DNA from 2 places in the Pseudoduganella plicata genome. Region 1 is predicted to be linked to the other one. Evidence: predicted binding sites of a transcription regulator. Region 1 holds the regulator's gene; the other holds the start of a gene.
The links. Region 1 encodes FliA, which starts transcription of late flagellar genes. Its sites were predicted from a motif close to CTAAAGTTTNNNNNNNNNNNGCCGNTA; they were not measured.
Positions count from the first base shown of each region.

Region 2: E1742_RS22795 (flagellar protein FliT) is a predicted target of FliA. The motif match lies at 3,783-3,809, and genes of this name have one in related genera.

Region 1 covers NZ_CP038026.1:2,264,155-2,269,822, reverse strand. The annotation lists gene E1742_RS10010 (TonB-dependent receptor) at 1-959, opposite strand, end outside; gene flhF (flagellar biosynthesis GTPase FlhF) at 1,180-2,655, shown strand; gene E1742_RS10000 (MinD/ParA family ATP-binding protein) at 2,648-3,463, shown strand; gene E1742_RS09995 (RNA polymerase sigma factor FliA) at 3,491-4,222, shown strand; gene E1742_RS09990 (flagellar motor protein) at 4,204-4,950, shown strand; gene motD (flagellar motor protein MotD) at 4,966-5,668, shown strand, end outside.
Region 2 covers NZ_CP038026.1:5,164,972-5,170,639, reverse strand. The annotation lists gene E1742_RS22815 (S9 family peptidase) at 1-1,816, shown strand, start outside; gene E1742_RS22810 (CsbD family protein) at 1,883-2,092, opposite strand; gene E1742_RS22805 (HDOD domain-containing protein) at 2,536-3,363, shown strand; gene E1742_RS22800 (hypothetical protein) at 3,393-3,722, shown strand; gene E1742_RS22795 (flagellar protein FliT) at 3,853-4,119, shown strand; gene E1742_RS22790 (type IV pilus assembly protein FimV) at 4,199-5,668, opposite strand, start outside.

The DNA of each region.
Region 1 (5,668 bases):
CTGCCGACCAGCGTGTTGTAGCGCGCCAGCGTGTAGTCTTGGTGGCGATAGGCGTTGCGCAGCGCCAGCGCGTTGCTGAAGCGGTGCTCCAGCGTGAAGCCCAGCGCCGTCACTTCCGCATGCGAGTAGTCGGCGTCGCGCGCGTTGGCGGCGCCGTAATACGTGCTCTCGGGCACGTTGACGGGGCGGCCCTTGTACGACGGCACGCCGAAGTCCGTCACGCGCCGGTCGGACAGGTGCTCGGCCTGCAGCAGCAACGTCGTGGCCGCGCCCAGCTGGAACTGCAGCGATGGCGCAATGGCGTCGCGCTCGAGGAACTGCTGGTCGCGGTAGCTGTCCGCGCGTTCGACGGCGCCCGTGACGCGGAACGCCATGGTGCCTTCCGTCGCCGCCAGGTCGAGCTCGCCACGGCGGCGGTTATCGCTCCCCACCCGGGCCGTCGCCTCGCGCCTGTTCGCGCCGGGCTTCTTGCTGATCCGGTTGATCAGCCCCCCGGACGAGCCGCGCCCGTACAGCACGGCGGCCGGACCCTTCAGCACTTCGATGCGCTCGATATTGGACAGGTCGCGAAAGTACAGCGCATCGTCGCGCAGGCCATCCACGAACTGGTCGGAAATGGCGGAGAAGCCGCGCAGCGTGACCTGGTCGCGCTGGCCGTCGCCATGCGACAGGCCCACACCCGGCACGAATTTCATCGCATCCTCCATCGAACTTGCGGACTGGTCGCGCAGCAGCTGCGCGGGAATGACGTTGACCGTCTGCGGAATGTCGCGCAGCGGCGCGTCGATCTTCGTCGCGGTCATGGCCGAGGTCGGGTTGTACGGCTCGCTGCGGGCGCCGGTGACGGTGACGACGCTGACGGGCGCGTCGGCCTCGTCAACCGGGGCGGCGTGGGCGCGAGGGGAGGCGGCCAGCGCGGCCAGAACGGCCAGCGCCAGCGGGTTCCTGTTCGAATTCATGGTGTTTCTCTCTGAAGTGGTGCATGTGGCGGAAAGTCTCCGCAAATGCGAATTATTATCATTCACATCTTCGCATGGATGGTGGCAAAACTGCAAGTCGCTCTCCCCGCAGGGGACGACGGCGAATTGCAGGGCTTTTCCCATCCTTTTCCCCGGATGATTTCCTGTTGGCATCGTCAATAATCACTCCATCAGAGAAAATCTCGCCTGGAGCAGCAGCATGAACGTCAAAAAATTTACCGCACCTACATCGCGTGAAGCCCTGCGCAAAGTGCGCGAAGCGCTTGGCCCCGATGCGGTGATCCTGTCCAACCGCCCGATGGATGGGGTGGTCGAGATCCTGGCGCTGGCGAACGACGATGCCGCATCGCTGGCACAGCCGGCCGCGGACACGGCGCCCGCCATGCCCGAGCTCGAGATTGAAGACACCTACACGCCGTCGCCGATGATGACGCCGCCGCAGGCACGTCCGCAACCGGCACGTCCGCAACCGGCACGTCCGGCCGCAGCCCGTTCGCAACCGACCCAGCAGCAGATGCAGGACGCCATCAAGGCCCGCATGCAGGCGCAGATGGAGGCGCAGATGGAAGCGGAAGCGCAGGCCAATATGGAAGCGCGCGCGCAGGCCCGGGCCCAGGTTCGCCCGGCACCGGGCTTCGCACCGGCCGCTCCCGCCGTCGACATGGACCGCATCTCGGCGATGGTGGCCGACGCCGTCAACTCCGCCAAGGCCAACGCGGCTGCGGAAATGAGCACGATGATGACGGAACTGCGCGCCATGCGCGGCATGATGGAAACGCAGCTGGCCGAGCTGTCGTGGGGCTCGTCGCAACAGCGCGAACCGCACAAGGCCACTGTCCTGCGTGAAATGCTGGGTGCCGGCTTCTCCGCCACCCTGGCCAAGATGCTGATCGAAAAAATGCCGGCCGGCCGCTCCGCGGAGGAAAGCCTGCGCTGGATCCGCACCGTGCTGGCCCGCAACCTGAACGTCATCGCCAACGAAGACGCGCTGATCGAAAAGGGCGGCGTGTTTGCCCTGGTCGGCCCGACCGGCGTCGGCAAGACGACCTCCACCGCCAAGCTGGCGGCCCGTTGCGTGATGCGCCACGGCCCGGAAAAGCTGGCCCTGATCACGACGGACGCCTACCGTATCGGCGCGCACGAGCAGCTGCGCATCTACGGCAAGATCCTGGGCGTGATGGTGCACTCCGTGAAGGACGAAGCGGACCTGCGCATCGCGCTGAAGGAACTGCGCAACAAGCATACCGTGCTGATCGACACCGTCGGCGTCAGCCAGCGCGACCAGATGGTCACGGAACAGGTCGCCATGCTGCAGGGCACCGACGTGGACGTCAAACGCCTGCTGTGCCTGAACAGCACGTCGACGCAGGAAACGCTGGCCGAAGTGGTGCGTGCCTACCAGGGCACGGGCCTGGCCGGCGCCATCATGACGAAGCTGGACGAAGCGGCGTCGATCGGCAATGTGCTGGACGTCGTGATCCGCCAGAAACTGAACCTGTTCTACGTGTCGAACGGCCAGCGCGTGCCGGAAGACCTGCACCTGGCCAAGCCGGACGAACTGATCGAACGGGCCTTCCGCTCGAAAAAGGACGTCAGCCAGTTTTCCGACAGCGACCTGCCGATGCTGATGGCAGCGGCCGGCAACAATGCAACGCGCGAGGTGTACCTTGGCTAACTTCGATTTCGACCAGGCCGAAGGTCTGCGCCGCATGCTGGCGGGGCCGCCGCGGCCCCGTATCGTCACGTTCCTGTCCGCCACCCCGCAGGACGACAAGGGCGCGATGCTCGTGAACCTGGGCGCCTCGCTGGCCCGCAACGGCAACGACGTGCTGCTGGTCGACGCCTGCGCCAGCGCGCACGGTGTCGCTTCGCGCCTCGGCGTCGACAACGGCGCCAGCCTGCTGAACGTGGCGCGCCAGGAGTGCGGCCTGAACCAGGTCGTGCACCAGGTGCCGCAGGGCTTCAACGTGGTGTCGATGACGCGCGGCGAAGCACGCAACGGTCCCGCCGAAAGCCGCCGCCTGGCCAAGGCATTCGACGTCATGGCCACGCAGGCCGGCATCGTCCTTGTCGATGGCGAATTCGACGGCGAAGCGTTCCCCGTGCCCGTCATGGCCAGTTCGGAAATCGTCGTGCAGGTGTCGAACAGCGCCACGTCGATCAAGAACGCCTACATGATGATCAAGCGCCTGAATCACGAGCTGGGCCGTCGCCCGTTCGGCATTGTCGTCACGGGCGCGTCGGAAGCTGAGGCACGGGTGGTTTACGATAATATGGCGCAGGCGGCAAGCCGTTACCTGGCGGTCAATCTTGTGTCCATGGGGTCCGTGCCTGCCGATGAGTATCTGCATCGCGCCGCGCGCCTGGGCCGCGCCGTGGTGGATGCGTTTCCGCTGGCCGGTGCCTCGGTGGCGTTCCGTCAAATGGCGGGCCGCTTTGCCCTGGCCGGCGCGCCGGAGGGATTCGCGGGGAGCGTCAACTGAATGAGCCGATAACAAGTAGAACAATTTATGTACACGGTCAAAGGGAAGGTGAACAAGGATTCGCTGCTGACGGAGCACATGCCTCTCGTGAAGCGCCTTGCCCACCACATGAAGGCAAAATTGCCGCCCAGCGTGGAAGTCGATGACCTGGTACAGGCAGGCATGATCGGCCTGCTCGACGCAATCGGACGCTATGAGGAGACGCATGGTGCGCAGTTCGAGACCTATGCGGTGATGCGTATCCGCGGCGCCATGCTGGACGAGTTGCGCAGCAGCGACTGGATGCCGCGCACGATGCGCCAGGACATGCGCAAGATCGAGACGGCCATGGCGTCGCTGCAGCAGAAGCTGGGGCGGCCGCCCAGCGAGTCCGAGGTTGCGAAGTCGCTCAAGCTGTCCCTGGCGGACTACCAGGAGATGCTGTCCGAAGGCGGCGGCCACCAGTTGGTGTACTACGAGGACTTCAAGAACGAGGACGGCAGCGACAGCTTCCTCGACCGCTACGCGCACGACGAGGATGCCGATCCGCTGCGCGCGCTGATGGACACGGACTTCCGCCAGGCCGTCATCGATGCGATCGATGCGCTGCCGCCGCGCGAGAAGCTGCTGATGGGCCTGTACTACGAGGAAGAGTTGAACCTGAAAGAAATCGGCGCCGTCATGGGCGTCTCCGAATCGCGCGTATCGCAGCTGCATACGCAGGCCGTCGCGCGGCTGCGCGCCACCTTGAGGGAGCAGGCATGGACTGGTCCAGCGTAGCCGGCATACTGCTGGCGCTGGCTGGCCTGATCGTCGGACAGTCGCTCGAGGGTGGCAAGCTTTCCTCGCTGGTGCAGCCGGCCGCGTTTGCCATCGTGGTCATCGGCACGTTGGGCGCCGTATTGCTGCAGACGCGCCCCGGTACCCTGCGGCGCGGCATCGTCATGCTGCGCTGGGTGATCCGTCCCCCGGCGGATACCCGCGCCGCCCTGAAGAAAGACATCCAGACGTGGAACCAGACGGTGCGCCGCGCCGGTCCCCTGGCGCTGGAGCGTCATATGGCCGCCGCCACCGATCCGTTCATGGCCAAGGGCCTGCGCATGATTATCGACGGCATCCAGCCGGACAAACTGCGCCAGTTGCTGGACACGGAAATCACCGCGTTCGAGACGGCCGAGCGCCAGGCCGTGCGCGTGTGGGAATCGGCGGCCGGCTACTCGCCCACGATCGGCATCCTGGGCGCCGTGCTGGGCCTGATCCACGTGATGGAAAACCTGTCGGACCCGGCCAAGCTGGGCCCCGGCATCGCGGTGGCGTTCGTCTCCACGATTTACGGTGTCGGCCTGGCCAACCTGTTCTTCTACCCGATCGCCAACAAGCTGAAGAACATCGTCACGGCCCAGGTGCACCAGCAGGAAATCGCCGCGGCCGTGTTCCACGATATCGCCACGGGCGACTTCACCCGCATCATGGACGAGCGCATCGCCACGCTGATGCGCGATCACTGACGCCAAAGTTCAGCCATGAGCCAATACCGCCGCGCCCGCCGACCGTACGACGAAGAGCCGGAAAACCACGAGCGCTGGCTCATCTCGTACGCCGATTTCATCACGCTGCTGTTCGCGTTTTTTGTTGTGATGTATGCGATCTCGGTGGTCAATACGGGCAAGTACAAGGTCTTCTCGGACGCGCTGGGCGACGCCTTCGGCGGCGCCGGCGCGGCCATCGTTCAGAACACGGAAGTGCAGACGACGCCGCAAGCCACGCCCCAGGCCATCCGCCGCCGCGCCATGATCGTGCAGGAAAAAGTGCGCATGACGAAGCTGGCCCAGGACCTGCTTTCCACGATGGCGCCGCTCGTCAAGGAAGGCAAGGTACGCGTCACGCAGAACAGCCGCGGCGTGTCCGTCGAGATCAACGCCTCCGTGCTGTTCGATCCGGGCGAAGCGAAGCTGACGGAAGCGTCGCGCGAAGCGCTGCAGGCCGTTGCCAGCCTCCTGAAGGACGACCCGCACGCCGTGCAGGTGGAAGGCCACACGGACAACCAGCCGATCCGCAATATCTATGCGTCGAACTGGGAGCTGTCGTCGATCCGTGCCGCCACCGTCGTGCGGCTGTTCATCGAGTCCGGCGTGGCGCCGGAGCGGCTGACGGCCGTCGGTCATGCGTCCAACCAGCCGGTTGCGGACAACAACGACCCGATTGGCCGTGCGCGCAACCGGCGCG
Region 2 (5,668 bases), 2.9 Mb from region 1:
CGGCAAACCCGATGCGGCCCGGCTGGTCGCCTCGGGCAACGTGACCGACCCGAAGATTTCGCCGAAGGGCAAATACGTGTCGTTCGTGCGCGACCAGAACCTGTACGTGATCGACCTCGCCACCGGCAAGGAACGCGCGCTGACGACCGACGGCAAGGGCACGCTGCACAACGGCGAAGCCGAATTCGTCGCGCAGGAAGAGATGCACCAGTTCACCGGCTACTACTGGGCGCCGGACGATTCCGCGATCGCCTACCGCCGCTACGACGAAGCGCAGGTGCCGGTGGCGCGCCGCTTCGAGATCTATGCGGACCGCACCGATGTCGTCGAGCAGCGCTACCCGGCGGCCGGGGACAAGAACGCGATCGTCGAACTGCGCATCGTCTCGCCGGCCACGGGCACGACGCGCGACGTGGACCTGGGCCCGGAGCAGGACATCTATCTGGTGCGTGCCGACTGGACGGCCGACAGCCGCCAGCTCGTGTTCCAGCGCCAGACGCGCGACCAGAAGAAGCTCGAACTGATCGCGGTCGATGCAGCCTCGCTCGCGCAGCGCGTGCTGGTGACGGAAACGGAGAAGACGTGGACCAAGATTAACGACGACCTGCGCTTCCTCGCGGACGGCTCCGGCTTCATCTGGGCGTCCGAGCGCAGCGGACGCAATCACCTGTACCTGTTCGACATGAACGGCAAGGTGAAGCACGCGCTGACGCAGGGCGAGTGGCGCGTCGATAACCTGCTGGCCGTCGACGAAAGGGCGGGCAAGGTGTACTTCGCGTCGAACAAGGATGCGATTCCGGACAAGCAGGCGTACGTCGTGGCACTCGACGGCAGCACGGCTGCGAAACCGAAGCGCGTGACGCAGGCCGACGGCTGGCACGACACCAGCTTCGCCCGCAACGGCGAGGTGTTCGTCGACACGTGGTCCGACCCGGCCAACCCGCCGCAGGTGTCGATCCGCAAGCCGGATGGCACGATGGTGACGTGGCTGCAGCATAACGAGGTCGATGCGAAACACCCCTGGTTCAAGTACAAGGCGGACCACCTGCCGACCGAATACGGCACGATGAAGGCGAAGGACGGCCAGACGCTGTACTGGTCGATGATCAAGCCCTATCATTTTGACGCCAAGAAAAAATATCCCGTCTACCTGTCGACGTATGGCGGCCCGGGCGCGCAGCACGTGGCGCGCCGCTGGGGCGACACCTTCGACCAGTACATGGCGCAGCAGGGCTATGTCGTGTTCCGCCTGGATAACCGCGGCTCGTCGCGGCGCGAACGCGCGTTCACGGATGCGATCTACCGCAACCTGGGCAAGGTGGAAGTGGAAGACCAGCTGACGGGCATCGACTGGCTGGGCAAGCAGGGCTTCGTCGACGCGAAGCGCATCGGCGTGTACGGCTGGAGCTATGGCGGCTTCATGGCGCTGCGCCTGCTGTCGCAGGGGTCGGACAAGATTGCCGCCGGCGTCTCCGGCGCACCCGTGACGGACTGGAAGCTGTACGACACCCACTACACGGAACGCTACATGGACCGTCCCGCCGACAATCCGGAGGGCTACAAGGACAGCACCGTGTTCGCCCACGTGGACGGCCTGAAGTCGAAGCTGCTGCTGATCCACGGCATGGCGGACGACAACGTCCTGTTCACCAACAGCACGAAGATGATCGACGCGCTCGTCAACCGCGGCGTGCAGTTCGAGCTGATGACCTACCCTGGCGCCAAGCATGGCATTTCAAACCGCGTGCAGCGGCGCCACGTGCAGGGTTATATCGATGCCTTCTTCCGCAAGCACCTGAAGCCCGATACCGAGTAGCCGGCACGGCTGGCAAGCAAAAACAGCCGCTGAGCGGCTGTTTTTGCTGACGGCACTGGGCCGGTGTTAACGGTTGCCGCGGTCGATCGTGCTATTGGTGTCCAGCGCGTCGTCCACTGCATCGCGGGCGTCGCCCACTTTTTTCTGCACTTTGCCTTCAGCCTGGTTTTTCAGGCCGTCGACCTGCTGCTTCGAGCTGCCTACCAGCTCGCCGGCTTCCTGCTGGATTTTGCCGCCGATTTCCTTTGCCTTGCCTTTGATCTGATCGCTGTTCATGGTCAAGCTCCTCTATGTTGCGGCTGGCGGACCCCACTGGTCCGCGCCTTTTCCGGCACACGCGTGTCGAAGATATCGGTTGCGCGTGTCGTTGGAGAAATCATACGGCGGAGAAGTATTGCCGTCCGTACGCTCCCTAACATTGTCAAACAATTATTCCGGCCGGGTACTTGTCATAGCCAGACGCACGGCCAGGCAGGTACCGCACCTGATCGGCCCGCATGTCGACGCCGTCTACCAGTCGTCCAGATTGCGCACGATGTATGTGTGCCCGCTCCGGAGCGCGGCCAAGGGCGTTCCGCTGCGACAGCCTGCGCCATCATGCGGCGGTCCGCAGTAAAGTGGCATCGGGCGAGAGGCAAACAGCCCTTCTGCGCGGCCGGAATGTCCGCTATAGTTCAACCATGTATTTACTCAAAGCAACATGAGACAGGAGACGCACGATGACACTGCAGGAATTGTTCGATAACCCAGCCGCGTTGCCCACAGCGCCGAAGGTCGTGCAGGATCTGATCCAGAGTTTCGACAAGGCGTCCGTGTCCACCGAGGATGTGGCGCGGAAAGTCGCGCTCGATCCGGTGCTGAGCGCGAAACTGCTTCGCCTTGCCAACTCCGCTTATTACAACGTGTCGCGCAGCATTGGTACCGTCGAGGACGCCGTACTGATGCTGGGATTTGTTGCCGTGCGCACGCTCGTCATCAGTTCCGGCCTCGTCAATGGCTTCAAGGAAGTGACAGGGCTGGATCTGAAGCAGTTCTGGCGCTACAGCATGCACACGGCCGTGGCCGGCAAATGGATGGCAAAGAAGACGCGCGACAACCAGGAGCTGGCATTTACGATCGGCATGATGCACGCGATCGGCGAACTCCTGTTGCATTCGGCGGCGCCCGAGCAGGCCCAGGCACTGGACGCGAATACAGCGCCGCTGGCCCAGCATCGGCTTGACGTCGAAAAACGCACGCTGGGCTTCGGCTATGCCGAGGTCGGGGCGGAACTGGCCCGCCGCTGGCAGTTCCCTGCCGAATTCTCGGACGCGATCGAAGCGTTCCCCACGCCGCTCGCGACGAGCCCGGTCAACCGGCTGTCCGCCCTCGTCCACCTCGGCGCATGGCGCGCCCGTGCCGAGCTGGAACAGCAAACCGAAGAACAGTTACGGGCAAGCGCCCCCGCGGACGTGGCGGCCAGCCTGGGGCTGACGACGGAAATGCTGATCGACGATATGCCGCCGCTGGACGAGCTCAGCGCCGGGCTGGAAGAAATGTTTCGATAGCAACTGATTGGCATCGATATAGTTCGGGCATGACTCCGACAGCCTCCCCGCCGACCAACCTCCGCACCATTCTCTGCGCCGTCATCATCGCCATTGGCACCATACCGATGATATGGGCCAGCCACGGCTGGGCCACGGCGCCACGCGGCCCTTCCGGGCAGCCTGGCTTTGGCCCCGGCCTGGTCTGCTTTGTTGCCTGGGTACTGATGGCGGGCACCCACGTCCCCTGCACGGGTTACCTGCTGTACTCGGCCTGCACGCGCCGCGTGAGGAACCGGGCCGCGGCGAACAGCCTGGGCGCGGCAGCGTTCGTCCTGCTGCTGCTGCCTGTGCTGTACGTGTATACGTTGCCGGGTTGAAGGTCGATCGTTATCGATTGGGCAAGCCCAAAAAGAATTTCAAAATATTTTTCAAAAACCCTAAAGTTCCGCTCACGCCTGACGTTAATCCAGACAAGCGGTACTCCATCGACGTTTTTGAAGGCTGATCATGACCTCCACCGAAGTTCTCTCCATGTACGAAAACATTGCCGGCCTGACGGGCAAGATGGCGGTGGCGGCGCAGATGGGCGACTGGAATGGCCTGGATCGGCTGGAAAATCAGTGTGCAGCCGCTGCCGTGCCCGCGATTGGCGGCGTGCCCAAGCTGGAAGGTTCGGCCCGCCAGCGCAAGATCGACCTGCTCAGGCAGATTCTCGCCAACGACCGCGCCGTGCGCGACGTGACGGAGCCATGGATGGGCCAGCTGAACGGCTGAGATCCGTTGCTGAAATAACAAAGCGCCCATGGGGCGCTTTTTTCATGTCTGCCGGGGGAGCAGACCGGCAATGGACGGCTCAGGCAGCCCCGGCTTCGGCGGGCGCTTCCTCTTCCGCCGTTGCCGCCTCGGCAATGGCCTTCTTGCGCCAGCTCTGCCACACCTTGATCTGCGCGCTGGCCTGTTTCGCCTTGCGGCGGCGCACCAGATGGACGATGACGCCGACGACGAGCAGCAGTGCCACGCTGCCGGCAGCGATCATCGTCAGCACCTTCGGCCGCGACATCTTCTTCTCCTTGACGGGCTCCTGGGGCGGCGGCGCCGCTTTCCTTACCTCCGGCGCGGGCGCGGGTGCGGCCGGCTGGCCGGCTTCGCGCGCCGCCGCAGCTGTCGACGCAACCTCCCTGTCCAGCGCTGCCTTGTCCGCACGCGCATCCGTGATCTTGCCGGCCGCTGTGCGGCCCGGCGGCTCCGTTGCCGTGACGACCGCAGCGCTTTGCTCGACGTGGCTCGCCGGCACGGCGGCCGGCGCCGCAGCGGCCGGTGCCGGCGCTTTGGTATCCGGCGACCTAGTTGTGGCCGGTGCGGCGGCCGGTGCGGCAGCCGCTGGCGGCGCAGCCGCATTTTTCGCCACCGCCGCCTGCAGCGACTTCAGCTTGGCTTCCAGCTCGGCCAGCTTCTTGAGTAATGCCTTGTCCGCGGCCGGCCCGACCGGGACCGGCTCCGTCGGCTTCGCGATGACAGGCAGCGGCGGCACGATCGATACTGCCGGCTTTTCCGCGGGCTTTGCCGGCGCGGGTGAGGTCTTGCCGGCGACCTTTGCGGTCGCGGGCGCGGGTTTTTCAGTGACCTTATGATCGGCCAGTGCAGGCTTCTCGACAATTTTATGAACGGCTGGCACCGGCTTCTCAACGGCCTTGATCGGCGTGGATGCGGGCTTTTCGATTACCGTTGCTCCAACCGCCGGCACGGCACGCGCTGGCGCCGGTGCTGCCGTCTTTCCGGCCGACCGCGCGGCGAACGCGCGCTCGACGGCGCCCATCAGCTCCGCCTCGGCCCTGGTTGCCTGCCGCCCCGGCGTCCCGGCGGTGGCAAGTTGTATCGCGATACCGGACGGACGGGACCGCGGGGAGGATTCGGGCGCCGACGACACGACCGGCGCGCCCGCGACCCTGGTCGGCTGCGCCGCCGGTACCGGTGTGGGCGCGGGCGGTGCCGGGGGCGCGGCACGCAGCCACAAGGACACGCCGCGCACACTCTGGCGCCCGGCGCTCGTCAGCTCGAAATACAGATGCAGCACTTCCGACTGGATGGGCGCGCTGGTCGTCAGGTGCAATACGCGGCGCGCGTCGCGTTTCGCGATCGTGATGTTCATCCCGGCCAGCGCCGGGCTCATCGACACGTTCGCGCCCTGGAACACGTTGCGGCTGGCCAGGCGCACCTGCAGGTCGGCCAGGTCCTGCGGGGTCAGGTCGACCAGCTCGACGTCCGCAACCAGCTGTTCCCCCACATGCGAACGCACGTTGGCTTCGCCCAGCTCGGCGGCATC